One region of the Agrobacterium sp. A3-95 genome, then DNA from elsewhere that is predicted to be linked to it. Evidence: predicted binding sites of a transcription regulator. Region 1 holds the regulator's gene; each other region holds the start of a gene.
The links. The regulator LexA, encoded in region 1, represses DNA repair genes until DNA is damaged. The targets are predictions, from matches to a motif close to TGTTCNNNNTGTGTTCNG.
Positions count from the first base shown of each region.

Region 2: the regulator LexA is predicted to act here: its motif matches at 3,266-3,283, upstream of ACQZ5Y_RS11280 (putative DNA modification/repair radical SAM protein).
Region 3: the regulator LexA is predicted to act here: its motif matches at 5,014-5,031, upstream of uvrA (excinuclease ABC subunit UvrA).
Region 4: the regulator LexA is predicted to act here: its motif matches at 5,125-5,142, upstream of ACQZ5Y_RS15290 (helicase-related protein).

Region 1 is NZ_JBNWDR010000009.1:229,784-237,513, reverse strand. Features, by position in the region: gene pdhA (pyruvate dehydrogenase (acetyl-transferring) E1 component subunit alpha) at 1-621, opposite strand, end outside; gene ACQZ5Y_RS22200 (FtsB family cell division protein) at 775-1,092, opposite strand; gene eno (phosphopyruvate hydratase) at 1,429-2,703, opposite strand; gene kdsA (3-deoxy-8-phosphooctulonate synthase) at 2,851-3,696, opposite strand; gene ACQZ5Y_RS22185 (VOC family protein) at 3,696-4,577, opposite strand; gene lexA (transcriptional repressor LexA) at 4,788-5,510, shown strand; gene ACQZ5Y_RS22175 (glutathione S-transferase family protein) at 5,950-6,633, shown strand; gene ACQZ5Y_RS22170 (ComEC/Rec2 family competence protein) at 6,650-7,730, opposite strand, start outside.
Region 2 is NZ_JBNWDR010000003.1:379,375-387,104, forward strand. Features, by position in the region: gene trxB (thioredoxin-disulfide reductase) at 1-690, opposite strand, end outside; gene ACQZ5Y_RS11265 (Lrp/AsnC family transcriptional regulator) at 945-1,412, shown strand; gene ACQZ5Y_RS11270 (glycosyltransferase family 4 protein) at 1,444-2,499, opposite strand; gene greA (transcription elongation factor GreA) at 2,591-3,067, opposite strand; gene ACQZ5Y_RS11280 (putative DNA modification/repair radical SAM protein) at 3,289-4,521, shown strand; gene ACQZ5Y_RS11285 (UdgX family uracil-DNA binding protein) at 4,521-5,966, shown strand; gene ACQZ5Y_RS11290 (GGDEF domain-containing protein) at 6,118-7,257, shown strand; gene carB (carbamoyl-phosphate synthase large subunit) at 7,341-7,730, opposite strand, start outside.
Region 3 is NZ_JBNWDR010000004.1:466,290-474,019, forward strand. Features, by position in the region: gene dusA (tRNA dihydrouridine(20/20a) synthase DusA) at 80-1,096, shown strand; gene ACQZ5Y_RS14550 (DUF72 domain-containing protein) at 1,102-1,902, opposite strand; gene uvrA (excinuclease ABC subunit UvrA) at 1,959-4,880, opposite strand; gene ACQZ5Y_RS14560 (single-stranded DNA-binding protein) at 5,188-5,721, shown strand; gene ACQZ5Y_RS14565 (HPP family protein) at 5,788-6,936, opposite strand; gene ACQZ5Y_RS14570 (MarC family protein) at 7,060-7,689, opposite strand.
Region 4 is NZ_JBNWDR010000005.1:138,538-146,267, forward strand. Features, by position in the region: gene ACQZ5Y_RS15265 (DNA translocase FtsK) at 1-569, opposite strand, end outside; gene ACQZ5Y_RS15270 (ammonium transporter) at 787-2,136, opposite strand; gene ACQZ5Y_RS15275 (P-II family nitrogen regulator) at 2,165-2,515, opposite strand; gene tesB (acyl-CoA thioesterase II) at 2,727-3,611, opposite strand; gene ACQZ5Y_RS15285 (ubiquinone biosynthesis hydroxylase) at 3,560-4,912, shown strand; gene ACQZ5Y_RS15290 (helicase-related protein) at 5,374-7,730, shown strand, end outside.

The DNA of each region.
Region 1 (7,730 bases):
GGTGCCCATGGCGTAACGGTTGTTTTCAACGATATAGATGATCGGCAGTTTCCAGAGAGCGGCCATATTGAAGCTCTCGTAGACCTGACCCTGGTTGGCGGCGCCGTCACCGAAATAGGTCACGGAGACATTGTCGTTGCCGCGATATTTATTGGCGAAGGCAAGACCGGTTCCGAGCGAAACCTGCGCACCGACGATGCCGTGGCCGCCGTAGAAATGTTTCTCCTTGGAGAACATGTGCATCGAGCCGCCCTTGCCTTTCGACAGGCCGCCTTTGCGACCCGTCAATTCGGCCATGACGCCACGCGCGCTCATGCCCAGAGCCAACATATGGCCGTGGTCACGGTAAGCGGTGATGACCTGATCGCCTTCCTTCTGAGACATCTGCATGCCGACAACAACGGCTTCCTGACCGATGTAGAGGTGACAGAAACCACCGATGAAGCCCATGCCGTAAAGCTGGCCGGCCTTTTCCTCGAAGCGACGGATGAGAAGCATCTCACGATAGGCGTGAAGCTCTTCTTCCTTCGAAAAGTCCGGGCTGTTCTTACCGGTGAATTCGCCTGCAGCCTTTGCCGTTGTCTTTCGGCCGGATACGGACGCGGTTTTTCGCGGCGCCATTCATCCCTCCCTGAGTTGCCGTTTGAATGGATAGATTGGCGCGTACCATATGCAAGAAAATGCCATGCAGCAATGCTTTAAACGCATGGCACATATTCACGCTAAAGTGCTGTGAATAAATCACAAATCATTAATTAACTTGATTTCGGTTAATTAGAAGTAGGTATTCATGATGACAATTTCGTCCGTACGGGACATATTCAACTGATAACGGGAAATCTCGTCAATCATGTCACGTTCGAGAGAACCGTCGCTCAATAATTCGACCTGCCGCTCCAGCGCAACGCGCGCCTGCGTCAGCTTGGCAAGCTCTGCCGTTCTGGCAATACGCTGCCGCTCCAGCCGCTCCGTCGCCTGAAGGCCGAAGTCGCCGTGGATGGAATGATACCCGAAATAGGAAAGAAAAGCGATCGTAATGGCCGGAACGATCAAACGGCCGAATCGTCTCTTTTTATGATGTCTGGTCCACATGCCGGAGAGAAGCCTTAAAACGCATAATGTGAGTCTCGAGACTAATGCGGATTGTTTAACTATCCGTTGACCTTAAATTCCACGCGACTGATAGACGCAAAAAAGCCCGCCAGAGGCGGGCTAATAATGACGACGATATCAGAGAGAGTTCGTTATGCCGAGCGTGATCCTGCATCAAGCCACAGCGCGTCTTCGCCGTGAAAAGAGTCCTTTCAACCCAGGGACCTGGGCTGACTGAACCCCGGATCAACTCGGGAGTGAGCAGTGCGGATAAACCGCCCATCCCTGATACTGGCCCGCCAGGCGGCGGGCCATATCGCGAAACCCGAACGCGAATTATCCGCGCAGGATCGAACGGCCGGCGTAAGCAGCCTGCGGGCCCAGCATTTCTTCAATGCGGATAAGCTGGTTGTACTTTGCGAGCCGGTCGGAACGGGCAAGCGAGCCGGTCTTGATCTGACCGCAGTTGGTTGCGACCGCGAGATCGGCGATGGTGGAATCTTCCGTTTCGCCCGAACGGTGCGACATGACGGCGGTGTAACCTGCCTTGTGCGCCGTTTCGACTGCGTCCAGCGTCTCGGAAAGCGAACCGATCTGGTTGACCTTGACGAGGATGGAGTTGGCGACACCCATCTTGATACCGTCGCGAAGGCGGGCGGAGTTGGTGACGAAAAGATCGTCGCCCACCAGCTGGCACTTGTTGCCAATGAGATCGGTCAGCGCCTTCCAGCCATCCCAGTCGTCTTCAGCCATGCCGTCTTCGACAGAGATGATCGGATATTTCGCCACGAGCTCGGCCAGGTATTCGGCCTGCTCGATCGGCGAACGGGTCTTGCCTTCGCCTTCATAAACGTAATTGCCGTTCTTGAAGAACTCGGTCGCCGCACAGTCGAGACCGATGAACATGTCGTCGCCTGGACGGTAGCCAGCCTTTTCGATCGACTTCATGATGAAATCGAGTGCTGCCGGCGCGCTTTCGAGACCCGGTGCAAAACCGCCCTCATCGCCGACATTGGTGTTGTGGCCCTGTGCGGACAGTTCTTTTTTCAGCGTATGGAAGACTTCGGAGCCCATGCGCACGGCTTCGCGAATATTTTCTGCGCCGACCGGCAGGATCATGAATTCCTGGAAGTCGATGGGGTTATCGGCATGCGCGCCGCCGTTGATGATGTTCATCATCGGAACCGGCAGCAGATGCGCGTTCGGGCCGCCGACATAACGGTAAAGCGGCAGGCCGGACGCTTCAGCGGCAGCCTTCGCAACGGCGAGCGACACGCCGAGGATGGCGTTGGCGCCGATGCGCGACTTGTTCGGCGTGCCGTCGAGCGCGATCATCATCTGGTCGATCTGGATCTGGTTTTCAGCGTCGAAACCGCCAATCGCGTCGAAGATTTCCGTATTGACGGCTTCGACCGCCTTTTCCACGCCCTTGCCGAGATAACGCTTGCCGCCATCGCGCAGCTCAACCGCCTCATGCGCGCCGGTGGAGGCGCCGGAGGGAACGGCGGCACGGCCCATGGAGCCGTCTTCGAGATAAACGTCGACTTCAACGGTCGGATTGCCGCGGCTGTCGAGAATTTCGCGCGCGATGATATCGGTAATGGCAGTCATGGTCTCTCCCTTGGGAATGGAACAGATATTTTCCGTCGCCTGTCTTAGACGATGGCGAAGAAATTACAATGACGGTGGGCAGCGGAAACGGCCCGCCCGCCATTAAAATCGATTGGCACAAAAGTGCCCGCCGTCACGGTCAGCCGATCAGGCTTTCGTAATCGCGTCGAAAGCCAGAAGCTTTTCGAGCAGTTTCGGCATGTCCTTCAGATGGACCATGTTAGGGCCGTCTGACGGCGCATTGTCCGGATCCTCATGCGTCTCGATGAAGAGGCCGGCCACGCCAACCGCAACGGCCGCACGTGCCAACGTCTCGACGAATTCGCGCTGGCCACCTGTGGAGCCGCCCTGCCCGCCCGGTTGCTGCACCGAATGGGTGGCATCGAACACGACAGGTGCGCCGAGCGCTGCCATGATCGGCAACGAGCGCATGTCGGAAACCAGCGTGTTGTAACCGAAGGACGCGCCGCGCTCGCACAACATCACATTCGGATTGCCGCTCTCATTGAGCTTGGCAAGCACGTTCTTCATGTCCCAGGGCGCCAGAAACTGGCCTTTCTTGACGTTGATGACGCGGCCGGTTTTGGCGGCAGCAACGAGAAGATCGGTCTGGCGGCTGAGGAACGCCGGGATCTGCAGCACGTCCACTACCTCGGAAACGATGGCGCATTGCTCTTCCGTGTGGATGTCGGTCAGAACAGGAAAACCGAATTCCTTTTTGAGATCGGCAAAAACCTGCATCGCGTTATCCAGGCCGATGCCGCGTTTTCCGGAAAGCGAAGTGCGGTTCGCCTTGTCGAAAGAGGACTTGTAGACAAGCCCTATTCCCAGCTTGTCGGAAAGCTCCTTCAGGACGCCAGCGATCATGAAGGCATGTTCGCGGCTTTCCATCTGGCACGGACCGGCAATCAGCGAAAACCGCTCGGCATTCGAGAAGGAAACCTTGCTGGCGCCATCGCCGGCAGTGACTTTAAGATTGTTCGTAACGCTCATCATTTTTCCTCGAAGGCGAAGGCAACGCCCTGACCGGGTGCCGCGGGCACTACCAGACGGCCGTCCGCTTTTGCGCAGGACACGCCATTAGCAGTAAGCACCGCCTCTGTCACGGCAAGATCGTGCGACGAAAAGACAATGCCCGCGCCGCGCAATCCGCCTTCGTTGCCATCCTGAGCATTCAGGGCCGGCCCGCTGAAAGCCGGTTTTCCGGTCAATCTGATGCTGGCATTGCCGGTCGCAAAAACCATATCACCGCCCGGAGACCATTTGCCTTCACAGGCAAACACTGTCTCGATCAGGCCCGCCACCTTCATGTCGCCGCCGGAAAACAGGACGATTTCACTCAGGCCGGTGACACCATTGGCGTGGCGCTCCAGCATGGTGCGATCGCCCTGAAGGGCTTGAAGCCGTTGACAACTGAACAAAAAGAAATCCGCGGCCGCCCCGCTTGCCGCAAAAGCCAGCCGGAACGCCGCCTCGCCTTGCGAGCCATCCGGCATCCGAACAGGCCGCGAAAACTCGAAAACATCGCCCGCCGAAAGGCCGGCTGCCCGAAACCGCTCATGGTCAACCAAGGCGTCTTCAGTCCTGGCGACAAGAGCCGAAAAACCCTCCTGCCCGTCCCGTTGCCGGAAGGCCACATCCCTGCCGGTGAACACATCACCCCTCTCTATTGAGGCATTATATTTAGCCGGATCAGCAATTGCGAGCGGCTCCAGATAGGTGCCGTCGGCGAAAAATACGCAGGCATTTTGGGTGCCGAAAGGATGCAGAGCCTCCGGCGCAACCGTAAAGCCAAGACTGACGAGGCGCTTCACGGCGACGCCTATGACTTCCACGGGCAAAACGAGATGGTCAACGCTATAGGGTTTCGTCATGACATGTATCCTGCTGGCCTTCCGCCCGGAGCATGCCGGGACGGTTTCGACCGCACAAAAGCACAATTGCGTGCTATGAGGCAAATCATCACAGCAACAGATGGCACCTTCACGAAATTTTAGGGGATTGCAGAACACATATGGAACATATAGTGTTCGTTCTGTATTTGTTTCACGACTTCCACTACGATTCTAAAGGGTGTTTTCCTCATGCTCACGCGCAAACAGCAGGAATTGCTTCTCTTCATTCATGAACGAATGAAAGAGTCCGGCGTGCCGCCCTCCTTCGATGAAATGAAGGACGCACTCGATCTTGCTTCGAAATCCGGCATCCACCGCCTGATAACCGCTCTCGAAGAGCGCGGGTTCATTCGTCGGCTACCGAATAGAGCTCGGGCGCTGGAAGTCATCAAGCTGCCAGAGGCTTATACGCCGGGTGCAAGGCCGCAGCGCGGCTTTTCGCCGAGCGTTATCGAAGGCAGCCTTGGCAAGCCCAAAATGCCGGAACCGGCCCCTGCCCCCAAGACGCCGGCCAATGATCTGGGCGGGGCTGTCACCGTGCCGGTCATGGGCCGCATCGCTGCGGGCGTGCCGATTTCCGCCATCCAGAACAACACCCATGATGTGGCCGTGCCAGTAGACATGCTTGGCACGGGCGAACATTACGCGCTTGAGGTCAAGGGTGATTCGATGATCGAGGCCGGCATTTTCGACGGCGACACAGTCATCATCCGCAACGGCAACACTGCCAATCCCGGGGACATCGTTGTGGCTCTGGTGGATGACGAGGAAGCCACGCTGAAGCGCTTCCGCCGCAAGGGTGCCTCCATTGCGCTCGAGGCGGCAAACCCAGCCTATGAGACCCGTATCTTCGGGCCCGACCGGGTGAAAATTCAGGGCAAGCTGGTTGGGCTGATCCGCCGCTACCATTGATCTTATCGAACCGAACGTATTCACTTTACAATAGGCGTCATCGTGAAGATGGCGCCTATATCGGGTTTGGCTGTTTCCAAACGTGGCGTGCTTTTGCGGGTGCACGAGGATATGCGCCATTCAGCCTATGCGCGTTGCCCTTTCTAAACTGAGTTCCTGCTCCATAAAGATGCTTCGGTTTCGCTACGGGCGTGGTGGCGAATGGGCTGCTCGCTGTAATTGTCGAAGCGATCACATCCGCTGTTTTTTAGCGACGTTGTTCTGTCGTGTTGCGCAGTCAGTTTTAGTGGTCACCAAAGGGTGACTTGTCGCAAGGCGCGCTCTCAGCGACCCCACATCACCATTCATCAACGTCGTTTATGGGAGCCATGGATAATTTTCGATATTCCGTGAACGCTTGGCAGGTGTAGAAATACGCGTCATATCCGGGAGATACGCCATGTACGATCTTTATATAGCCAACAAGAACTATTCTTCATGGTCGCTGCGGCCGTGGGTATTGATGCGCACGCTCGGTATCGCCTTTGATGAAAAGCTCATTCCGTTCGGCGAAGGCGTCTCCTTCTCCTCCTTTTCGCCGACGGGCAAGGTGCCCTGCCTAGTCGACGAGGGTATGACGGTTTGGGAAACGCTTTCGATCGTCGAATATCTTGCTGAAAGACACCAGGGCGTCTGGGCAAGCGACAAGCATGCAAGGGCCTGGTCGCGTTCGGCCGCAAGTGAGATGCATGCCGGCTTTTCCTCGCTGCGCAATCTCTATCCCATGTCGGTGGGCATTCGGGTCAAACCAAGGGGCGGCGATGCCGGGCTTAAAGCCGATATAAAGCGGATCGATGCATTGTGGAGCGAGGGTCTCACAAAATTCGGCGGGCCATATCTTGCCGGTCAAAAGTTCACGGCGGTCGATGCTTTCTTCTGCCCGGTTGCATTCCGTTTCCAGACCTATGGCAGTGCGGATCTTTCGCCAGCAGCGAAAGCCTATTGCGACCGGCTGCTCACCCTGCCTGCCATGCAAGAATGGTACGAGGCCGGTTTGAAGGAGAGCTGGCGCGACGCTGGTCATGAAGAGGAAGTTGGCGAGATCGGCGAATTGACTGAAGATTTGCGCGCCAAGGCCCGTTGATCCATGCTGGCGGCAGTCATTGCGACGCCGCCAGCAGCCGGATGATGGGCTGCGGTAGATCACGGTCGAAACGTCCGCTTTTCCAGTCGTAATAACGGTGCTGGCTCCAGGGCCTGTCCGTTCCGGCGATTGCGGCGCGCAGCCCGCTCGCCACACCCTCCTCCCTCTTGTCAGCAAAATCTATTTCCACAGAACCGAGACGCCGCAAGATGTCACGGCTGAGCAGGAGTGCACCCGAGCGGCACTGCGAAAAAGAGGTTCTGCGGGAAACAACGACGATATCGGCAATATCGCAGGCTTTTCCGGCGAAGCGGCCATCTTTCAGAACGACGACCCACTCTCCGCTTGCGGCGCTCGCTACGCACCATATGTCTTTCCTGCAGGTGAAGACGCCAGCTTTGGCGCCTTTGAGCGCCGCCGTCATCTCGCGTACCACCACAGCCATGTCTTCCGGCGACAGTTTCGATCTCGAGTCAGAACCAGCATTATTTGCGATGCTCTCACCATTTATAAAATCTGGCGGCACGGTTTTTTCCGGCAGCAGCAGCGCCCTTTGCCACTGGCCGTAAACGAAGCCCTGCGGACGGGCTTTTGTGGTTGAGACCTTGCCGCCCTCCAGGAGTGCCACCAAGTCGCCGTCCTCGTGAATCAATAGATCCGGCAGATCACGATAGGCCGTAACTGCCGACACACCGAAGGCGAAGAGCAGAAACGGGATGCCAAGAAGCGCAAGCCGGCTGCGCAGCAATGTCAGCAGCAGGAAACCCACCGAAGCCAAACCGATAAACCAGCCGTGCGGACGCCCCGTCGCTGCGCTGCCGCCCCAGGAGGCCACCTCGTTTGCAACCTCGATGACGAGTGCCATGCCATACCCCATGATCTTCAGGAACGGCGCGTCGAGCCCGAAGGGCATCAGCAGCATGGCGATAAGAGCGAATGGCATGACGATCAGCGACATGAGCGGCATTGCAGCCAGATTGGCGAACAGTCCATAGGTGGTGACACGGTGAAAATGTTCGACCGAATAGATCGCCGTAGAAAGGCCCCCGATCAGCGACGTCGTGATAACGCCGCCAATGACCGCGCCCATCATTTCC
Region 2 (7,730 bases), on a different contig from region 1:
CTTGGTGTCACGCAGTCGCACACCCGAAACAGAGGGTGGCATTGGTGGCTTGGCGGGAGCGCCGGTGATTTCGGCGATTTCCGTGTTCCACAGGATCTTGACGTTTTCCTTGGCGAAGAGCCGTTCCTGAAGGATTTTCTCCGAGCGGAAACTGTCGCGGCGGTGCACGACGGTTACGGACTTGGCGATATGGGCGAGATAGAGCGCTTCCTCCACGGCAGAGTTGCCGCCGCCGACCACGATCACATCCTTGTTGCGATAGAAGAAACCGTCGCAGGTGGCGCAGGCGGAAACGCCGAAGCCCTGAAAGTGCTGCTCACTCTCTATACCGAGCCACTTGGCCTTTGCGCCTGTTGCGATGATCAGCGTGTCGGCGGTCCAGACCTGACCGGAATCGGTCTTGACCACGAAGGGGCGCGTGTTGGTTTCGACTTCGGTCACGAGGTCGCTGACGATTTCCGCACCCACATGCGTCGCCTGCTTCAGCATCTGGTCCATCAGCCAAGGGCCTTGGATCGGATCGGCAAAGCCCGGATAGTTTTCGACGTCGGTGGTGATCATCAGCTGGCCACCCTGTTCCATGCCGGCAATCAGCACGGGTTTCAGCATTGCGCGGGCCGCGTAGATCGCCGCGGTATAACCGGCGGGACCAGAGCCAATGATCAATACCTTGGTATGGCGGGCAGACATGGAAACAATCCTTTTTAAAGTAGCGGGGCCTTTCGGCAGCAGAACATTCCAGCCGAAGCACGGTGGACAGGCCGCAACCCCTTCGTTGCCCGGTATTTAAGGTTGTCTAGTGCCTTTATTCAAGGGCAGCCTTGCGTTACCAACAAGGCAGTTGTGGATGCGCGCGCAATTTTGTGACCGGCCGGCGGCATATTGTTGCGAATCCTGCGCCTGGTAGTACAAGGAAGTTCTCCGGCTTAACGAGGAACCTCTCCGTGACCAGCGTCGAACTCGATGCCATCGATCTGAAAATCCTGCGCGAATTGCAGCGCGACGGGCGCATGACCAACGTGGAGCTGGCCGAAAGGGTCGGTATTTCCGCGCCGCCGTGCCTCAGGCGCGTCCGCAAGCTGGAAGAAGCCGACGTGATCGAGGGTTATCACGCCATGTTGAACGCGCCGAAGCTCGGTTTCGATCTCGTTGCCTTCTGCATGGTCGGCCTCAAGCGCCAGTCGGACAGCAATCTGAAAGCCTTTGCAGCGGCGACGGCCGGATGGTCGCTGGTGCGCCAGGCCTGGATGGTATCCGGCGAAAGCGATTTCCTTCTGCATTGCATCGCCAGAAACCTGACCGAGTTTCAGGACTTCGTCATAGAGGTTCTGACAGCGGACGAAAACGTCGACACCGTGCGCACCATGCTCACCATCCGTCAGGTCAAGCGCGTCGGTCTGGTGGAAATCTGATCGGCGGACCTATGAGTGATTGCGCCGGCGCTTACCCGCGCCGCAACGCGTCGTAGATCGTGCCGAGGCTCGTCGCCTCTTTTTCCAGCGGAAATGCAGTGCGCACATGCGAAAGTCCGGCACGGGCATGGTCCCTGGCGAGAGCAGGATCGGCAAGGTAGGTTTTAATGGCATCCCGCAGGGACGCGTAGTCGCCGGCCTCAACGACCATGCCGGTCTCGCCCTTGACGATCATTTCCTCATAGGCGCCGGCATTGCTGGTAACGACAGCCGTCTCGGACGCCATGGCTTCCAGTGGTGTCAGGCCAAAGCCCTCGTTGCGTGACGGTGCGACATAGAGGGTTAGCCGCCGATACCACGGCTTGATGTCGTCCACCTCGCCCTGAAACGCGATGCGGTCCGCAAGACCGGCTGCTGCGACATCGGCCACGAGCTTGTCGGCGAAGGCCTTGTGCTCTGCGGTCACGCGGCCGGAGATGACGGCCGTCCATTCGGGATAGTCGGGCAGAAGTTCGATCATGGCGCGCACGAAAAGGTCTGTTCCCTTCTGGTGGCGCACCCGTCCGAAACATCCGATGAGAAACTGCCCAGGCAGGCCGGTCGAAGCGATCGTATCCTCCGAGCCGGTTGCGGGATGAAACAGCTCGGTATCGACGCCATGCATGACGACGCTATGTGGTACTTCCAGAAACGAGCCTGAGCGGCCGCTTGTCGCGACGACCGCATCCATTTTTGAAATCAGAAAGCGGGTATAGGCGGAATGTCGCCTTTGCGCCGCCGAGGTGAACATCAGCTTCACCTTCATGCGCAGCACGTCACGCATGAGAATGCCCGGCAACATTTCGAGATTGCGGCGGGCGTGCCAGATGCGCGGACCGCTGAGCGGGCCGTTTTGCCAGAGCCGCCACAGATCACGGAAGCGAACATGTGGCAGATGCTGCGGCAGGCCCGGGCCGATGACGGCCACTTTCTGACCCAGCCGGTTTTGTACCGGAATAAGCTGCACGATGGTGGAGGTAACGCCGGAGAGCCTGCGCTTGAAGTTCGGCGCAAGCACCTGCACATCTTTCAGACTGGCGTGGGACAAGATGGGCTTCCGTCTTTGCGGCTAAGGCAGGATGTTCAGTTCAAGATACCAATGCAATGCGCCCGAGGGGCGCATTGCATGAAAGGGCAGATCAGCCCCACTGTACGGCGAGAATCTCGTAACCCTTGGCGCCGCCCGGTGCGTTGACTTCGATGCTGTCACCGACTTCCTTGCCGATGAGGGCGCGGGCGATGGGCGAGGAAATGGAAATGCGTCCAGCCTTCACATCGGCTTCCTGGTCGCCAACGATCTGATAGATTCTTTCCTCGTCGCTGTCCTCGTCGATCAGCTTGACGGTGGCGCCGAACTTGATCTTGGAACCGGACATCTTGGACAGGTCGATGACTTCCGCGCGTGCGGTCAAGTCTTCGAGTTCAGTGATGCGGCCTTCGTTATGGCTCTGGGCTTCCTTGGCAGCGTGGTATTCGGCATTTTCCGAAAGGTCGCCATGGGCGCGCGCCTCCGCAATTGCCTCGATGATACGGGGACGCTCCTCCTGCTGGCGAAAGCGCAGCTCCTCCTGCAGCTTGATGAATCCACCGTGCGTCATCGGTACTTTTTCTACCATTTTTTTATCCTTCGCAGTCCTGTCGCTTTACTTGCAGACACAAAAAGAAACAGGTTCCGGAGGGGAACTCCGGAACCATGCCAAAATCATAACTAAGCCGACTATATCAGAAGACGACAACGAAATGCCAGCAAATTTGAGACGGGCATTTTCTTGCATTCGTTCAGGGCTTTAACAGATGAGATTGACATTTTTCAATGGAACATATAGTGAACATAACCATGAAGAAGTCAATCAGGCAACGGCTGGCCATTCTTTCCGATGCGGCCAAATACGATGCGTCCTGTGCCTCCAGCGGCACGACGAAACGCAGCTCTGCTGCATCCGGCGGACTTGGCTCCACGGAGGGGTCGGGCATATGCCATGCCTATGCACCGGACGGGCGCTGCATTTCGCTCCTGAAGATTTTGCTCACCAATTTCTGTATCTATGATTGCGCCTATTGCATCAATCGTTCTTCGAGCAATGTCGAGCGGGCGCGGTTTACTGCCGAGGAGGTGGTGTGGCTGACGCTGGAGTTCTATCGGCGCAACTATATCGAGGGGCTGTTTCTCTCTTCCGGCATTATCCGCTCGTCCGATCATACGATGGAAGAGATGGTGCGGGTGGCGCGGGAACTGCGCGTCACGCATGGCTTTCGCGGCTACATCCATCTGAAATCCATTCCCGAAGCATCGCCAAAGCTTATTGAGGAAGCGGGGCTTTACGCCGACCGGCTGTCGATCAACATCGAATTGCCGACTGATAGCGGCGTCAGCCGTTTTGCGCCGGAAAAGCAGCCCGCCAATATTCGCCGCTCGATGGCTGATATCCGTCTGAAGATCGAGGAGGCGGGGGAGCCGACCGTCAGGACGCGAAAGACCAAACGTTTTGCGCCTGCAGGACAGAGCACGCAGATGATCGTTGGGGCGGATGGGGCTGATGACAGCACCATTCTGTCCACGAGCGCTCGGCTTTATGGCAGCTATGGTTTGCGGCGCGTCTATTATTCGGCTTTCAGCCCCATTCCGGATTCGTCGAAGAACCTGCCGCTCATCAAGCCGCCTTTGATGCGGGAACACAGGCTTTATCAGGCCGACTGGCTTTATCGTTTTTATGGGTTCGACATTGGTGAAATAACCGCGATCGGCGGTAACGGAATGCTCGATCTCGATATAGATCCGAAGCTTGCCTGGGCGCTGAAAAATCGCGACCGTTTTCCAGTGGACGTGAACGTGGCGGATCGCGAAATATTGCTGCGCGTGCCCGGCTTCGGTACCAAGACGGTCGCCTCGATCCTGTCTTCACGCCGGTTTCGCCGGTTGCGGCTGGAGGATATCGCCCGCTTCGGCGTTTCCCTGAAAAAGGTGAAGGCCTTCATCGTTGCCGAGGGCTGGACGCCGGGCAAGCTGACTGAACGGCCCGATTTGCGAGCGATGTTTGCTCCGCAGCCCGAACAATTATCGCTGCTGTGATGTACGGCCCGGTTCTGGAAGGGCGGGGCGATTTCGGCGAGTGGCGTGATGCGGCGCGCGCGGCTCTCGCCGCCAATGTGCCGCCGGAGGCGATTGACTGGCGGTTGCGGGATGAGAAAGCCGGGCTTCTCGATTTTGCCGGAGAGCCTTTGCCGGCGGCCCGTGCGGATGACGTGCAGGTGTCCGTTCCAGCCTCCTTCGTGACTTTGGCGCAAGCGATTATCTGTCATAGCGATCCGGGTCGTTTCGCACTGCTTTACCGGTTGCTGTGGCGGCTGAAGCGGGATCGCGCCCTGTTGCAGTTCAAGTCCGATGCGGATGTTTCCGAAGCCCGGCAGCTTGAAAAATCGGTCCGCCGCGATTGTCACAAGATGACGGCCTTTGTTCGCTTCAAGGAATTATCCTTGCCGCAGGGGCAGGGCGGGCGGCGGCGCTTCGTCGCATGGTTCGAGCCGGATCACTTCATCGTCGAGCGCACGGCCCCGTTTTTCCAGCGGCGGTTCACGGATATGGACTGGCTGATCGCGACACCGAACGGCTCCGCGCGGTGGGACGGAAACGTGCTGGAGACATCGCGGCAGGCCGCGTCCAAGCCTGAGCTGACGGATGAAACGGACGAGCTGTGGCGAACCTATTATGCCAACATATTCAATCCGGCGCGTCTGAAGATAAAAGCGATGACGGCAGAGATGCCAAAGAAATACTGGAAAAATTTGCCGGAAGCCGAGCTTATTCCAGGTCTCGTTCTTGGTGCCGAGGCGCGGGTGCTGGAGATGGCGGCAAAGGCTGCGAGCCAGCCGCAACCATTCCATCACCGCCTGCAGGCCGCGGCCTCGGCGCGTGAAGAGCCGCCAGCGGCGCCAGACGGTACGCTCGCTTCATTGGCGCGGGAAGCTGGCCAATGCACGCGCTGCGCCCTGCATTGCAAGGCAACGCAGACAGTATTCGGCATGGGACCTGAAGATGCGAAAGTGATGATCGTCGGGGAACAGCCGGGAGATCACGAGGATCTTGCCGGAAAACCTTTCGTCGGTCCCGCTGGTCAGTTGTTCGACCGGACGTTGGTTGAAGCCGGTATTGACCGCAAAAAGCTTTATGTCACCAACGCCGTCAAACACTTCAAATACGAGGCTCGCGGCAAGCGGCGCATCCACCAGCGACCGGATGCGGGCGAGGTGCAGCAATGCCGCTGGTGGCTTAACAAGGAAATCGAGCTGGTACGGCCGAAGCTTATCGTTGCCATGGGTGCAACTGCGCTTTATGCGCTTACAGGCGGAAAGGAAAAGGTGTCCGAGGTTCGGGGTCGCCCGATACCGATGCAGGAGGAGCGGACGCTTTTTGTCACGGTGCACCCTTCCTATCTTCTTCGCCTTCCCGACTCGCAGCAGAAGGAGGCGGAAATGCAGAATTTCAGGAATGAAATTGATTTTATAAGATTATTCTAATAGACTGCTTTGTGTGTTGCTATGCTATATTGAATGATCATCGATGTCTTCATCGATATGATTAAATTTTTGTTTATTGTTATTTTTATTGAAATTTTATACTTGATACCATAATTCAGATATTTATATTTATTCATTGCGTGGATGTATGATGCTCGGCGAGCTAGATCTTGCAACAGTGATACTGATGCAAAAGTGTTCTTACATTGTTGGAATGCTGAGTTTTATATATCTGAAGCTCACAAATCGTGGTTTGCACGGCCCGACAGCTCTTGCAGCAGGCTTCGCAGCCATGGCTGCCGGCTCCACGCTCGCTGGGTACGGCGAATGGGGAATAATGTCTCCGGCCTTGTGGCAATTCGGCAGCATCGTCTTCGGTATCGTGGGTTATGCGCTGATCTGGCTTGGCCTGAAAATCGTGAGCGATGGACGTACTGCCAGCAGGGGGACAGTATCAGCTGTCTGTTTGATTGCCTTGCTGGCAATTGTCCTTGCACAGCAGGTGGCTGACAATAACGCTTATCGTGCGGCCCTGTTCAACGGCTGTGCGGCTGTGGCCTATCTTGCGGGAGCGGGCGGTCTTTTTGCGCGGTGGCGCAAGGAGCCACTCCTGTCCCGCTTCGCGTTGGGCGCGATTGCGGGTATTTCCGGCCTGATTTCGTTGTCGGTGGCAAAGAGCGTGCTTTTGCCCCAATACGCCGCCATCGATCTGGTCAATGCGTTTTTCTTGATCATCATGTTGAACTTCGCCATTGCGCTGTTCGTGATGATGCTGGTAGCCGAGCGGTCAGAGCGCAAATTGCTGGTTCTCGCCAACACCGATCCTTTGACGGGCGTCAAGAACCGTCGTTTTTTCTTCCAGGCCATGCCGGCGGTGCCGGGTCCCAACGATGCGGCGATGCTGCTCGATATCGACCACTTCAAATCAATCAACGACCGCTTCGGCCACGCCGTCGGCGACAGCGTTCTTCAGGAAGTGGCGAAGCGTATCGGCGGCAGCATACGCGGTGGTGACGTGCTGGCGCGTTACGGTGGCGAGGAGTTCATCATCTTCCTGCCGGGTGCCGGTGTTCAAAAGGCTTGCATGATCGGAGAACGCATTCGCGATGCGATTGCGATAACCGAAGTCGATTGCGGCGGTTTGCGTGTCGGTGTGACGATCAGCATCGGCGTCGCAACCAGCGGAGATGCACGCTGCGATCTTCAGACCCTGGCGGAAATGGCGGACCGCGCCCTTTACCGCGCCAAGACGGATGGGCGCAATTGCGTGCGCGAAGCCTTGGCGGCGTGAGGCTTTTGAGCTTTTTGTGAGACAATGCAAAACGCCGCAGGCATGACCCGCGGCGTTTCCATGATCTTCGTTGGCGCCTGATTTTACAGGAAGTAGCTCTGCAAGGGCTTCACTTCCAGGTTGCCGGCCTTGAGCGCCTTGATGGCAAGGGCTGCTGCTTCGGCACCGGCCATCGTCGTGTAGTAGGGCACCTTCTGCATCAGCGTTGCGCGGCGCAGCGACTTCGAGTCGGAAATCGCCTTGTTGCTGTCGGTGGTGTTGATGACCAGCTGGACCTGCCGGTTGCGGATGGCGTCTTCGATATGCGGACGACCTTCCTGCACCTTGTTGATCTTCTCGGCGTTGATGCCCTGTTCAGCAAGGAAACGCTGGGTGCCGCCGGTTGCCAGTACCCTGAAGCCACTCTCGACCAGAATACGAATTGCGGGCAATACGCGGTCCTTGTCGTCGTCGCGCACCGAGACGAAGACGGT
Region 3 (7,730 bases), on a different contig from region 1:
TGACCGAGAGTCATGAACATTGGTGCTGCTCGATGAAAAACTATCACAGAATTTTACCCTAGTAAGCGAGCGTAAATAGTTGAATTTCTACAAAAAAGCGGTGACATCAGGGTCTCGCATCTTTGCCGTGGCCCCGATGATCGATTGGACAGACACAAGGTGCAGATTTCTGCATCGGCAATTGTCGAAGCGTGCGCTGCTTTATACCGAAATGATCGTTGCCGACGCCATCATCCATGGCCAGCGCGACAGGTTGCTCAACTATCATACTCAGGAACATCCGGTTGCACTGCAACTCGGTGGGTCGGATCCGGTAAAGCTTTCGGAGGCGGTGCGGATCGCCGGCGATTATGGCTATGACGAGATCAACCTCAATGTCGGCTGTCCTTCGGACCGGGTGCAATCCGGCACTTTCGGCGCATGTCTGATGCGCGAACCCGAGATTGTCGCGCAATGCGTGACGGCGATGAAGGCCGTTGCGAAGGTGCCTGTCACGGTCAAATGCCGCATCGGCGTGGACGATCAGGAGCCGGAAGCCGTGCTGCCGGATTTTCTTTCGCGGGTTGTGGCGGCGGGCGCGGATGCGGTCTGGATCCATGCGCGCAAGGCTTGGTTGCAAGGTCTTTCACCGAAGGAAAACCGTGAAGTGCCGCCGCTCGATTATGATCTCGTCTATCGCATGAAGCGGGAAAATCCTGACATCTTCATCGGTATCAACGGCGGTATCTCCGATCTCGATCAGGCAAGCCTCCATCTGCAGCATATGGACGGCGTGATGCTTGGCCGTGCGGCCTATCACAATACGTCCATCCTTGCTGATGTCGACCATCGCATTTATGGCGAAGAGGCCCGGCAAGCTGACTGGATGGGGCTGCGTGATGCGATGATAGCCTACGCAGCCGACTATATCGCCGCCGGCGGGCGCCTCAATCACGTCACCCGCCACATGGTCGGCCTGTTTCAGGGCATGCCCGGCGCGCGCCGTTTCCGGCAAATCCTTTCCAGCGACGCCACACGGCCGGGCGCTGGAACCGAGGTGATCGAGGCGGCGTTCGCGGCAGTCGATTTCAACCCGGCGAAAGAAATGGCTGGCTGAGCCAGTCAGACCAATTTCTGCAATACCTGTGCGCCGTTTGGTGCATTGACCTTGCCGCCGGTGATGAAGAAAGCGAAGACATCGCGAGGGGTCTTCTCGACTTTTCTATCGGGAGCGATCAGCGGCAGGTCATCCGGAACACCGCCCACCGCATAGGTCTTGACCCGTTTTGCCCAATGGTCAATCTCGGCCTTCGGATAACAGGTCTCGATATCGTCTTCTCCCTTTTGCAGGCGGCAATAGACGAAATCGGCAGTTACGTCAGGCAGCATCGGATAATCGTGATGGTCGGCGCAGACGACCGCGACTTTGTGTTTGGCGAGAAGATCGATGAATTCCGGCACCTGAAATGTCGGGTTTCGCACTTCGACCACGTGGCGAAGGCTGATGCCGTCCTGTTTTTCGGGCAGCAATGCCAGAAACGCGCCGAAATCCTCGGCGTCGAATTTTTTAGTCGGCGCGAATTGCCACAGGATCGGACCGAGATGGTGGCCGAGTTCCGTCAATCCCTGCGTCAGGAACTTCGTCATGGATTCACCCGCCTCGGCCAGGACCTTGCGGTTGGTGACGAAGCGGCTTGCCTTCAGGGAGAAAACGAAATCCTCAGGCACGTCCGCCGCCCATTTGGCGAAGGTCTCGGGTTTCTGGCTGCTATAATAGGTGCCGTTCACCTCGATCGCCGTCAATTGCCGGCTGGCATGTTCCAGCTGGCGTTTCTTCGGCAGTTTTTCCGGATAAAACGTGCCTTCCCACGGCTCGAAAGTCCAGCCGCCGATACCGGTGCGGATCGTGCCTGATGTCGACATATACTATTCCTCCTCGGGCTATCGGCCTTACGTACCCTTGCTGCGAAAGGTGCGGATTACTCCGCAGCCTCGCGTTTTCCGGCCGGCCGGCGTTCCAGAAGTTCCTTCAGGAAATGGCCGGTATAGGATCGCTCGTTCTTGACGATGTCTTCCGGCGTGCCGGTTGCCACCACTTCGCCGCCGCCCGTGCCGCCTTCGGGGCCAATATCGATGATCCAGTCGGCCGTCTTGATGACTTCGAGATTGTGCTCGATTACCACGACGGAATTGCCCTGATCCACCAGCGCCTGCAGCATTTCCAGAAGCTTGTTGACGTCGTGGAAATGGAGACCCGTCGTCGGCTCATCGAGAATGTAGAGCGTGCGGCCGGTGGAGCGTTTCGACAGTTCCTTGGCGAGCTTGACGCGCTGCGCCTCGCCGCCGGAGAGCGTATTGGCCTGCTGGCCGACCTTGATGTAACCGAGGCCGACATCGAACAGCGCTTGCAGCTTGTCACGCACGGCCGGAACGGCGGCGAAGAATTCAACGCCTTCTTCCACCGTCATATCAAGCACGTCGGCAATGGACTTGCCCTTGAAGGTCACATCCAGCGTCTCGCGATTATAACGCTTGCCGTGGCAAACGTCGCAGGTGACATAAACATCTGGCAGGAAGTGCATCTCGATCTTGATGACGCCGTCGCCCTGGCAGGCTTCGCAGCGGCCGCCCTTGACGTTGAAGGAGAAACGGCCAGGTGCATAACCGCGCGCCTTTGCCTCCGGCAGACCGGCGAACCAGTCACGGATCGGCGTAAATGCGCCGGTGTAGGTGGCGGGGTTTGATCGTGGTGTGCGGCCAATTGGCGACTGGTCGATATCGATCACCTTGTCGATGAATTCGAAGCCATCGATGCGGTCATGCTCGGCCGGAATTTCGCGCGCGCCCATCACGCGGCGTGCTGCCGACTTATAGAGCGTCTCGATCAGGAATGTGGATTTGCCACCACCCGACACGCCGGTAACGGCGGTGAAAACGCCAAGGGGAACGGCCGCAGTCACATTCTTCAGGTTGTTGCCGCGTGCGCCAAAAACCTTGATTTCGCGGCCCTTTTTCGGCTTGCGGCGTTCTGCCGGCACGGCGACGCCAAGTTCGCCGGATAGATATTTGCCGGTCAGCGATTTCGGATTGGCCATGACCTCCTGCGGCGTGCCTTCGGCGATCACCTGACCGCCGTGAATGCCGGCGGCCGGGCCGATATCAACAACATAATCCGCCGTCAGAATGGCATCCTCGTCGTGTTCGACCACAATTACCGTATTGCCGATATCACGCAGATGTTTCAGCGTATCGAGCAGGCGGGCATTGTCACGCTGATGCAGGCCGATGGACGGCTCATCCAGAACATAGAGAACGCCGGTGAGGCCGGAGCCGATCTGCGAAGCAAGCCGGATGCGCTGGCTTTCTCCGCCGGAAAGCGTGCCGGAATTGCGTGACAGGCTGAGATAATCCAGCCCGACATCGTTGAGAAATCGCAGACGTTCGCGGATTTCCTTGAGAATGCGAACCGCGATCTCGTTCTGTTTCGCGTTCAGATTTTCCGGCAGCGTCTCGAACCAGTCGCGTGCCATACGGATCGACATCTGGGTGACTTCGCCGATGTGCATTCTGTTGATCTTGACGGCGAGCGCTTCCGGCTTCAGGCGATAGCCGGCGCAGGCCGGGCAGGGGGCCGCCGACATATAACGCTCGATTTCCTCGCGCGCCCAGGCGCTGTCGGTTTCTTTCCAGCGACGCTCCAGATTGGGAACGATGCCTTCGAAATTCTTCACCGTCTTGTAGGAGCGCGCGCCGTCCTGATAGTTGAACTCGATCTTGTCGTCAGTGCCCTGGAGAATGGCGTGCTGCGCCTCTTTCGAAAGGTCCGTCCATTTGCTCGACAGCTTAAAACCGAAGGCCTTGCCCAGCGCCTCCAGCGTCTGGTTGTAATAGGGGGAAGACGACTTGGCCCAGGGGGCGATCGCGCCATCCCGCAGGGTGCGTGCAGGTTCGGGCACGATCAGGTTTTCGTCCACCTTCTGCTGCGAGCCGAGACCGTCACAGGTGGGGCAGGCGCCGAAGGGATTGTTGAAGGAGAAAAGCCGGGGCTCGATTTCCGGGATGGTGAAGCCGGAGACCGGGCAGGCGAATTTTTCCGAAAACAGCATACGCTCGTGGGTCTCATTGAGCGATTTGTTTGCGGAGCCGCCAGCCGAGGTTTCTTCCGGCGGCAGGGGCTTGTCGGCAAATTCGGCCACTGCCAACCCGTCGGCGAGCTTGAGGCAGGTCTCGAGACTGTCGGCAAGGCGTGCTGCCATATCCGGGCGCACGACGGCGCGGTCCACCACCACATCGATATCGTGTTTGTACTTCTTGTCGAGGACGGGAACGTCAGCGATCTCGTAGAACTGGCCATCCACCTTGACGCGCTGGAAGCCCTTCTTCATCAGCTCGGCGAGTTCCTTTTTATATTCGCCTTTGCGGCCGCGCACGATCGGCGCGAGAATATAAAGGCGCGTGCCTTCCTCGAAGGCAAGGATACGGTCGACCATCTGGCTGACCGTCTGGCTCTCGATCGGCAGGCCCGTCGCCGGCGAGTAGGGCACACCGACACGCGCAAACAGCAGGCGCATATAGTCGTAGATTTCCGTGACCGTGCCGACCGTAGAGCGCGGGTTCTTCGAGGTGGTTTTCTGCTCGATGGAAATCGCCGGAGAAAGCCCCTCGATGCGGTCTACATCCGGCTTCTGCATCATTTCGAGGAACTGGCGCGCATAGGCCGAGAGGCTCTCGACATAACGGCGCTGGCCCTCGGCATAGATTGTGTCGAAGGCGAGCGACGACTTGCCCGAGCCGGAGAGCCCGGTCATGACGATCAGCTTATTGCGCGGTAGATCCAGATCGATACCCTTGAGGTTATGCTCACGGGCACCACGGATGGAAATCGTCTTCAGTTCACTCATGATAAAGCTCGGACAAAATTAACAGGCCTGATGGCGGCGCGTCCTTATGTAGTGACGCAACCGGACGTGTCGAGGTTTATTCCCTATCGATCGATGGCTTTTCGGCTCACTTGACTCGAATTTCGTGATTTAATAGAACAAAAAAGGAACAAATTGCAAGTGCGAATATACTCTCAGAAAAAGTCGGGATTATTCGCTGTGGATTGTTCCCCGTTGCGGTGCCCTTTGCGGGCGGCGATGGTTATTGTGTGCGGGATTTTTTGAAATACAATTGCCGGTCACGATGGCTGGCGGACAGGATGACGAGATGGCTGGTAGCGTAAACAAGGTAATTCTGATTGGGAACGTTGGCGCCGATCCCGAAATTCGCCGGACGCAGGACGGCCGTCCGATCGCCAATCTGCGTATCGCCACCTCAGAGACGTGGCGGGACCGCAACAGCGGCGAGCGCAAGGAAAAGACAGAATGGCACACGGTCGTCGTTTTCAACGAAGGCCTGTGCAAGGTTGTCGAACAATATGTGAAAAAGGGCGCCAAGCTCTATATTGAAGGCCAGCTGCAGACGCGCAAGTGGCAAGACCAGACCGGTAACGACCGTTACTCCACCGAAGTGGTACTGCAGGGCTTCAACTCGACGCTGACGATGCTCGACGGTCGCGGCGAAGGTGGCGGCGGCAGCCGCAGCGGTGGCGACATCGGCGGTGGAGATTATGGCAGCGGCGGCGGTAACTACGGTGGCGGTTACGACCAGCAGCCGGCGGCCCGCGGCGGTGCCTCGCGTGGCGGCAGCCAGCCTTCCGGCGGCTTCTCCAGTGACATGGACGACGATATCCCGTTCTGATCGGGACCGTGATTGACGGAGCGGAGGCCGATCGAAACCGGTTGCCCGCTTCAAGGTCGCGACGACCTACGCCGCGGCTTTGTCCGCCAGCATCGCAACCATGACATCGGACTGCGAAAGAATACCCACCATCTTGCCGTTGGCGTCGATCACCGGCAGGTAATGCAGCCCTTCCTCCGCAAAGCGGATGATTGCTTCCTCGATCGCCGTTTCCGGCTGCACGGTTCTAACCGGCGATGTCATGATATCCTTTACGGTATCGTTAGGTGCGCTTGTGCCTGAGAGGATAAGGCGCAGGCGCTGCAGCAAACCGATGGAAGGGCGGCCGTTTCTCCAGCTAGCCTTTTCAAGAAAATCTGTCTGAGTGACGATGCCGACGATTTCGGCCCTGTCGTTGGTCACTGGCAGAGCCTTGAAATGGTGGTTGCGCATCAGTGAATGGGCGTGGCGCAGGCTATCATCCGGGGCGACGCCGACCACATCGCGCGACATGACGCTGGCGCAATCGAGGTGGAGGGCGCGGCGGCGCCAGGAGCGCAATTCCGTCTTGCGCAAAATCATCTCCAGCACATCGCGATCAATATCGAGAACCTCGTCATATTCCTTCAGCACCTCGTCCAGATCGGCTGAGGAAAAGCCGATTTTCTGTATCGGCGTCGGGTCTGCCGTGCCGTGGCTGGCCTTTCCCAACCTCAGGCCGTGCGGATAGGCGCGGCCGGTGGCATTGTTATAAACGAGCGCGAGGATGAGAAGGATGAGCGAGTTTCCGGCGACCGGCCAGAGAATAAATCCATAGCCGAGACTATGCACGGCGGGACCGCCGAGAACGGCCGTCAGCGCCACCGCGCCGCTTGGCGGGTGCAGGCAGCGCAGCGCCATCATGACAGCAATGGCAAGGCTTATGGCAAGCGCGCTGGCAAGAAAAATATCCGGAACGAGTAAAGCCACCGTCACGCCCACGAAAGCCGACACGATGTTGCCGCAGAGGATCGACCAGGGCTGCGCAAGGGGGCTGGATGGCACGGCGAATAAAAGCACCGCCGAGGCGCCCATCGGCGCGATCATGGCTGGCAGGGTAGGGTCTAGGCGGAAAGCAAGGCTGCCCAGAAGTCCCGTCAGCGAAATGCCGACGAAGGCGCCCGCCGCAGCGCGCAGCCTTTCCCGGTTACTGACGGGAGCGGCATCCGGGATGAGGCGGCGCAGCGTGGATCGCATGGAGAGAGCTTTCTGATGCGGAAAAAAGATGCGCGTCTTTTACCCGAGGCAGGAGCCGTATTCAAAGGGCGGATTTTTCGCAAATCCGGCCGGTTGCGGCATTTTGTTGTGAACCGATGGTCGTCAGAATGCGAAGGCCGATTTTATGCCGTCCACTACGAACTGCACGGAAAGCGCGGCAAGAAGGACGCCGAGCAGCCTTGTCAGGATCGCGCGGCCGGTATTGCCGAGAAAACGGTCCATGCGTTCCGAGACGATCAGGGTGGCGTAGACGAGGGCCATGGCGAAGGCGAGGATGAGAATAAGCACGACCATTTCGAGCGTCGTCTTCATTGTTCCCGCCAGGAGCACGGTCGCGGAAATGGCGCCAGGCCCGGCGATCAACGGCAAGGCGAGCGGAAAGACCGCCAGATTATGCAGATGGTCCTTTGTGATGGCGATCTCCGAGGTCTTTTCCTTGCGCTCCTGGCGTTTCTCGAAAATCATCTCGAAGGAAATCCAGAACAGCAGCAGGCCACCGGCGATGCGAAAGGCACCCAGCGAAATGCCGAGAAGGTTGAGGATGGTGAGACCGAACAGGGCGAAGATGGCGAGAATGCCGAAGGCGATGATCGAACCGCGCAGGGCCACCTGGGCGCGCTGGTCGCGCGTCATTCCAACCGTGAGTGCGAGAAATACGGGCGCGAGACCGGGCGGATCGAGCGTGACCAGAAGTGTTGTAAGCGCGTTGATGAGCGTTTCGCTGCTGGCCATTCTTTCCCCACCTGTTCTGTTTTTAGGCCGGAGCCTACGCA
Region 4 (7,730 bases), on a different contig from region 1:
TCCGGGCGTCCCACGAGACCGGCGGCAAACAGCATCATCAAGGCGGCGGGAGCAGCGAATATAGCGCCCAGCACCGTCGCAATCGTGCCGGTGGGGTAAGCGCCGATGAAGAGAGCTGGGAAGCGCAGGATCATATCGCCGATGACGCCACCGATGCCGTTCGGCAGCGGCCATGTCACGGGCGCGGGAAAACAGCCGAGCGAGGCGGCGCAGACGATGGCGCCGGCGATCCAGGCGACGAGGCGGGCGGGTATCCGGTTGAACTTGCGACCGGCGATCAGGGCGATCGCCCAGGCAATCACCGGCAAAAGCGCGATGATTGCGGAAAGGCCGAGGAACTGCATCACGATATCGGCGAAGATTGCGCCGCCGTAACCGAGAAGATTGGTGGGTTGGTTGCCTGTTGCATAGGACAGGCTCGGGTCCGCCACGTTCCATGTGGCAAGTGCGGTAATCCCCAGCGCAATCGTGGCAAGCAAGGCAAAACCGGCAAGAGCCATGACCTGCCGCACGAAAAACGCCGTCAGCACGAAACGCGTGTGACGACCGTCGAATGTCGGAGAATTCATTCTGCCCATGTCCCTGAACCCGTAGTTTTTGTGGTTTCGGCAAGATCCGGCAGTTGACCAGATCCCGGATTGACAGGGAAAACTAACAGCTTGCTGGTTAATGTCGTGTTAACCATGCGGTTTTTTAAAAGCCGCTTCCGGATTTGCGGCAAAGAAAAGGCCCGCCGAAGCGGGCCTTCTTTTGGGAGAGGGGATGGAGAACCCCTTTTCCCGGATATCAGGAGTGGTAGGCGGCTTCGCCGTGGGTCGCAAGGTCGAGACCTTCGCGTTCCGCTTCGACCGGAACCCGCAGACCAACGATCACGTCGACGATCTTGTAGAGGATTGCCGAGACGACTGCGCACCATACGATGGTGATGGCGACGGCAACGAACTGCGTCCAGAGCTGCGAGGAGATGGAGAAGTCCGCCTTGCCCGTGCCGCCAAGCAGCGGAGACGTGAAGATGCCGGTGCCGAGGGCGCCGATGATGCCGCCGATGCCGTGGACACCGAAGACGTCAGCTGTGTCGTCGTAGCCGAACTTGTTCTTCACAACCGAGACGAAGAAGTAGCAGATCGGCGAGACGATGAGGCCGAGAACGATAGCGCCCATGGGTCCGACGGAACCGGCCGCAGGCGTTACGGCGACGAGGCCGGCGATCATGCCCGAAGCTGCGCCCAGCATGGAAGCCTTGCCGCGGGTGAAGCTTTCAACCAGCGACCAGGAAACGATGGCTGCTGCAGTGGCGAGGAAGGTGTTCATGGTTGCAAGAACCGCACCGCCAGATGCTTCGAGGTTGGAGCCGGCGTTGAAGCCGAACCAGCCGAACCACAGCATGGCTGCGCCAACCAGCGTCAACGTCATGGAGTGCGGGGCCATCATGTCCTTGCCGAAGCCAGTACGCTTGCCAACCATGATCGCGCCGATCAGACCGGCGATACCGGCATTGATGTGAACGACCGTGCCGCCGGCGAAGTCGAGAGCGCCCATGCCGAAGATCAGGCCGTTCGCGTCCCAGACCATGTGAGCGATCGGGAAGTAGACGAAGGTGGCCCACAGGATGGTGAACAGGATGACTGCCGAGAACTTCACGCGTTCCGCGAATGCACCGATGATCAGCGCGGGCGTGATGGCCGCAAAGGTCATCTGGAAGGCGATGAAGGTGTATTCGTAGATCACGACGCCCTGGGAGAAGGTTGCCGAGGTGCTGTCAAGCGAAACGCCGGACAGGAACAGCTTGCCGAAACCACCGAAATACGGGCCGGTGCCGCCGCCGAAGGCGAAGGAGTAACCGTAGATTACCCAGACGAGCATCATGACCGCGCCGATGACCGTGCACTGCATGAGAACGGAGAGCATGTTCTTGGTGCGCACGAGGCCGCCATAAAACAGGGCGAGACCCGGAATGATCATGAAAAGCACGAGGATCGTCGCGACATACATGAATGCGGTATCGGCTTTTTCCGGAACGGGGGCCGCCGCTGCTACTGCCGGCGCGGCATCCTGCGCAAAGGCGATTGCCGGGGCCATCAGGGCTGCCACACCGGCACCCAGTTTGCCGAGCGTTGAAAACTTGTTGAGTTGCATAGCTAGAAAACTCCCTGTCAGCCGTGCTTCAAAGCGCTTCTGTGTTGGTTTCGCCGGTACGGATGCGCACGGCCTGTTCGATAGAGTAGACGAAGATCTTGCCGTCGCCGATCTGCCCGGTTTTTGCAGCCGACGCGATTGCCTCGACAGCCTTGTCGACGACGTCTGATGCAACCGCGATCTCGATCTTCAGTTTGGGAAGAAAGCTCACCGCATATTCCGTGCCGCGATAAATCTCGGTATGTCCCTTCTGGCGTCCGTAACCCTTTACCTCGGTCACGGTCAGGCCTTGGATGCCGACGCCGGTGAGCGCTTCGCGCACTTCATCCAGCTTGAACGGCTTGATAATGGCCATCACAATTTTCATCTGGTTTCCCATCCTTTGTTTGTCCTCGGCACGGAGCCGACTCTCCTCGCGCTGGCAGATCAGTAACAGCGACTACGGACATACATTCAAGGGGCGTGCCAGTTTTGATGCGGCCTCTAAGTTATTGAAATATAAAAATTATATGACAGGCGTCTGAAAAACGGGCATTGGGTGGCGCAATTTTCGTCTATTAAATGTGCGATTTTTTAAAAAAGCGCATTATTTAAGCATTTGCCCTTTTGCGGATCAAACCTTCCTGTGCGACGGAGGCGATCAGTTCACCCTGTCTGGTGAAAATATTGCCACGGGTCAAACCGCGTGCTCCCGAGGCGCTGGGGCTGTCCTGCGTGTAGAGCAGCCAGTCGTCCAGCCGGCAGGGACGGTGGAACCACATGGCGTGATCGAGGCTCGCCACCTGAATGGCCGGATCGAAGATCGTCGTTCCGTGGGCATAGAGCGACGTGTCGAGCAATGTCATATCCGAGAGATAAGCGAGAATGGCCGACTGGAAACGTGGATCGTCAGGCACATTGCCGACAGCGCGAACCCAGATATCCTGCTGCGGTTCCAGCTTTTCCTTCGAAATATAGTGGGTCAGCGAAACCGGCCTGATCTCTATCGGGCGCTTGTTGCTCCAGTATTTGCGGATCGAAGCGGGTGCGTTGGCGAGGAAGGCCGCCTGCATCTCATCTTCACTCATCAGCCTTTCGGGCGGCGTCACATCCGGCATTCTTATCTGATGATCGAAGCCGTCCTCGACGATCTGGAACGACGCCGACATGGAGAAAATCGCCTTGCCATGCTGGATGGCGACCACGCGCCGTGTGCAGAAGCTTGCACCGTCGCGAATGCGTTCCACCTGGTAGAGGATGGGCACCAGCGGGTCGCCGGGGCGCATGAAATAGGAATGCAGTGAATGAACGAAACGGTCGTCATCCACGGTTCGTTGAGCTGCGATCAATGCCTGCGCGATGACCTGGCCGCCGAAAACGCGCTGCCAGCCGATTTGCGGGCTTTCACCCCGAAACAGGTTTTCTTCCAGCTTCTCGAGATCGAGTGTGGAGATCAGATTGGCCATCGGATCTGACGTTTGCGAGGGATGCGACATTTTTTCGGCCTGCTCCGGCTGTAGGAAGACGTCACATGGTCTATAGTGCGCCGATGATGCGTGCACAAGATTTGAGGAGAAGCGCGATGCTGGACGTGGTGGTGGCAGGCGGCGGTTATGTCGGCCTTTCCGTTGCTGTCGCAATTAAGCAGGCAGCCGGACATCTTAATGTGCAGGTGGTTGAAGCCGCTCCCGAGGATGTCTGGAAGAAGGACGTCCGCGCCTCCGCCATTATCGCGGCGGCCACACGCATGCTCGACGTTTTCGGTATATGGAACGAGATTGAGCCGGAGGCCCAGCCGATCCACAAGATGATCGTCACCGATTCGAAGACCGCCGATCCGGTTCGCCCGGTGTTTTTGACATTCGACGGCGCGGTGGAGGAGGGCAGGCCCTTCGCTCATATGGTCCCGAATGTCGCGATGGTGGGTGCGCTGCGAGGCCTGTGTGAGCGCCTCGGCGTCGAAATCCGCCATGGTCTCAGTGTTTCCGGCTTTTCCGCCGGCCCGCAATCGACGGCTATTTCACTTTCCGACGGCTCGTCGCTTGAGGCGCGACTGCTCATAGCCTGCGATGGGGTCCGCTCGGCTTTGCGGGATATGGCAGGAATAAAAACCGTGCACTGGAATTACGATCAGTCCGGGATCGTCACCACCGTTGAACACGAGCGGCCGCATGAGGGCTGCGCGGAGGAACATTTTCTGCCGTCGGGGCCTTTCGCCGTGCTTCCCTTGAAAGGGAACCGCTCCTCGCTTGTCTGGACCGAACGTACGGCCGATGCCGACAGGCTGGTTGCTGCCGACGATCTGGTGTTCGAGGAGGAACTTGAACGCCGGTTCGGCCACAAGCTCGGTCCGGTCCGTCCCGTCGGTCCCCGTCGCGCCTTTCCGCTGGGCTTGACGCTGGCGCGTTCCTTCGTCGCGCCACGTTTTGCACTTGCCGGCGATGCGGCGCATGGAATTCACCCGATTTCCGGTCAGGGCCTCAATCTCGGCTTCAAGGATGTTGCGGCACTGGCCGAAACCGTGGTCGAGGCCGACCGTCTCGGCCTTGATATCGGCTCTCTCAACGTTCTCGATCGTTACCAGTCCTGGCGGCGTTTCGACACGTTGCGGATGGGCGTGACGACGGATGTGCTGAACCGGCTTTTCTCCAATGATGTCGGTCCCATTCGCGTCATGCGTGATTTCGGTCTGGGTGTGGTCGATCGTTTGCCGGGTCTGAAATCCTATTTCATCGGTCAGGCTGCCGGCACGACAGATGCGGGCGCGCCGCGCCTGCTTGCCGGCGAGGCGCTCTGATACTGCCGTTCCTGCCTGTGCCGGAGCGGCTTTCCAGCGATTGCCGCTTGACAGTCGATTCCGGTGTTTTCCGCCGGAAGCCGGTGCCGCAAAGCTGAATCCGGACAATGACTTACCCGGATTCACAATCTGGTATAGGGCAGGCATCTGCCAACCAGATGTTGCGGAGAACAAAAGCTGAATCCATTGGAGTCAGCGATTCGTATTCGATTCGTTCGCAGACTGTTCCGTATCCGAATCGATTCCGGTTTCGCCGGATTCTTTTTAATATTTCAAGTATCTGAATAAAAAAGGAAAATTCCGGCGAGGAAGGACCTGTTACCACTTTGCGGACAAGGCCTATTGCCTTTGTCGGCGGGCATTGCCATGTGTGTTGCGTGTGCGGCCCGTATCAGTGAATGGCGGGCGGTACAGCAAGCAGATGAAGTCGATTCACGGATAGTACGTTGAATTTTCGCCCCATGATCCTGAGCGGCCGCGGTGTCACGGCCGTTCTCGGCCCCACCAATACCGGCAAGACCCATTACGCCATCGAGCGCATGGTGGCACATGGCAACGGTGTCATCGGCCTTCCGCTGCGCCTTCTGGCGCGTGAGGTCTATACCCGTCTTGTCGAAAAGGTGGGCGCGCCGAATGTGGCGCTGATAACCGGCGAAGAAAAGATCGCCCCTCCTAAAGCCAAATATTCCGTCTGCACGGTGGAAGCCATGCCGCGCGAGACAACGGCCGCATTCGTCGCCATCGATGAAGTGCAGCTGGCCGGTGATCTGGAGCGCGGGCATATCTTTACCGACCGCGTGCTGCATCTGCGCGGGCGGGAGGAAACGCTGCTTCTGGGTGCGGGCACGATGCGCCCGATCCTCGAAAAGCTGCTGCCGGGAATTACCGTGGTCGAACGTCCGCGCCTGTCGCAGCTTTTTTATGCGGGCCAGAAGAAGATAACCCGCCTGCCGCAACGCACGGCAATCGTCGCCTTTTCGGCGGAAGAGGTCTATGCAATTGCCGAGCTGGTGCGTCGCCAGCGTGGTGGCGCAGCCGTTGTGATGGGCGCGCTTTCGCCGCGTACGCGCAACGCCCAGGTGGGGCTCTACCAGTCCGGCGACGTCGAATATCTCGTGGCGACGGATGCCATCGGCATGGGCCTCAACCTTGACGTCGATCATGTCGCCTTTGCGCAGGACCGCAAGTTCGACGGCTATCAGTTCCGAAATCTCAATCCGGGCGAGATCGGCCAGATCGCCGGCCGCGCCGGCCGCCATCTTCGCGATGGCACCTTTGGCGTGACGGGGCGCGTCGATCCATTTGACGACGAGTTGGTGGAGCGTATCGAAACCCATCAGTTCGACTCGGTAAAGGTGCTGCAATGGCGGACGAAAAATTTCGATTTTTCCTCCATCAGCAATCTGCGTCTGAGCCTCGAAGCCGCCCCGGCGATCCAGGGACTGTCACGGGCCTTGCCGGCGATCGACCAGCAGGCGCTCGAATATCTGTCGCGCTACCCTGAAATCATCGACGTGGCGACGACGGAGGCGCGGGTGGAAAAACTCTGGGAGGCCTGCGCGCTTCCGGATTATCGCCGCATTGCGCCCGCTCAACATGCTGATCTGATCTCAACGCTCTATTTCGATCTGGTAAAACGTGGCACGGTGAACGAAGATTTCATGGGCGAACAGGTGCGCCGCGCCGATCGTACCGATGGAGAGATCGATACCTTGTCTGCAAGGATTGCGCAGATCAGAACATGGACTTATGTATCGAACCGCCCAGGATGGCTTGCCGATCCGACACACTGGCAAGAAAAGACGCGGGAAATCGAAGATCGATTGTCCGATGCTCTACATGAAAGGTTGACGAAACGCTTTGTTGATCGCAGGACATCTGTGCTCATGAGGCGCCTGAGAGAGAATGCGATGCTTGAAGCTGAAATCAGTGTAAATGGTGATGTCTTCGTAGAAGGACATCACGTCGGCCAGTTGGCCGGGTTCCGGTTCACGCCGGTGCCGGGAATGGAAGGGCCGGATCAGAAGGCCGTGCAGGCTGCTGCGCAGAAGGCGCTCGCGCTCGAATACGAGGCGCGTGCCGCGCGTCTGCACGCCAGCGGAAACGGTGATCTCGCTTTGAGCTCCGATGGTCTGGTTCGCTGGTTGGGCGAACCGGTGGCCCGCCTTTCGGCAGGCGACAATATCATGAAGCCGCGCGTGATCCTCTTTGCCGACGAGCAGTTGAGCGGCAATGCCCGCGATCATGCGCTGGCGCGCGTCGAACGTTTCGTTAATCATCAGATTGCGACCGTGCTGAAGCCGCTGGACGATATTTCGCGCGCCGAAGACCTTCAGGGTCTGGCGAAGGGGCTGGCGTTCCAGCTGGTCGAAAATCTCGGTGTCCTGTTCCGCCGTGACGTCACCGAAGACGTGAAGTCGCTGGATCAGGACGCACGCGCCTCCATGCGCCGCTACGGCGTGCGTTTCGGCGCCTATCACGTCTTCCTGCCCGCGCTTCTCAAGCCAGCTCCGGCGGAGCTTGTGACGCTGCTCTGGGCGCTGAAGAACGATGGTCTCGGCAAGCCGGGTTATGGCGATCTCATTCCGGTGCTGGCCGCCGGTCGCACCTCTGTCGTGACGGACCCGACCTTCGAGCGGATGTTCTACAAGCTCGCCGGTTTCCGTTTCCTCGGAAAGCGCGCCGTGCGTATCGACATTCTCGAGCGTCTGGCCGATCTCATCCGTCCGCTGTTGCAGTGGAAGCCCGGTCAGCAGCCGCGTCCGGAAGGCGCTTATGACGGCCGCCGTTTCACGACGACGACCGCGATGCTTTCCAT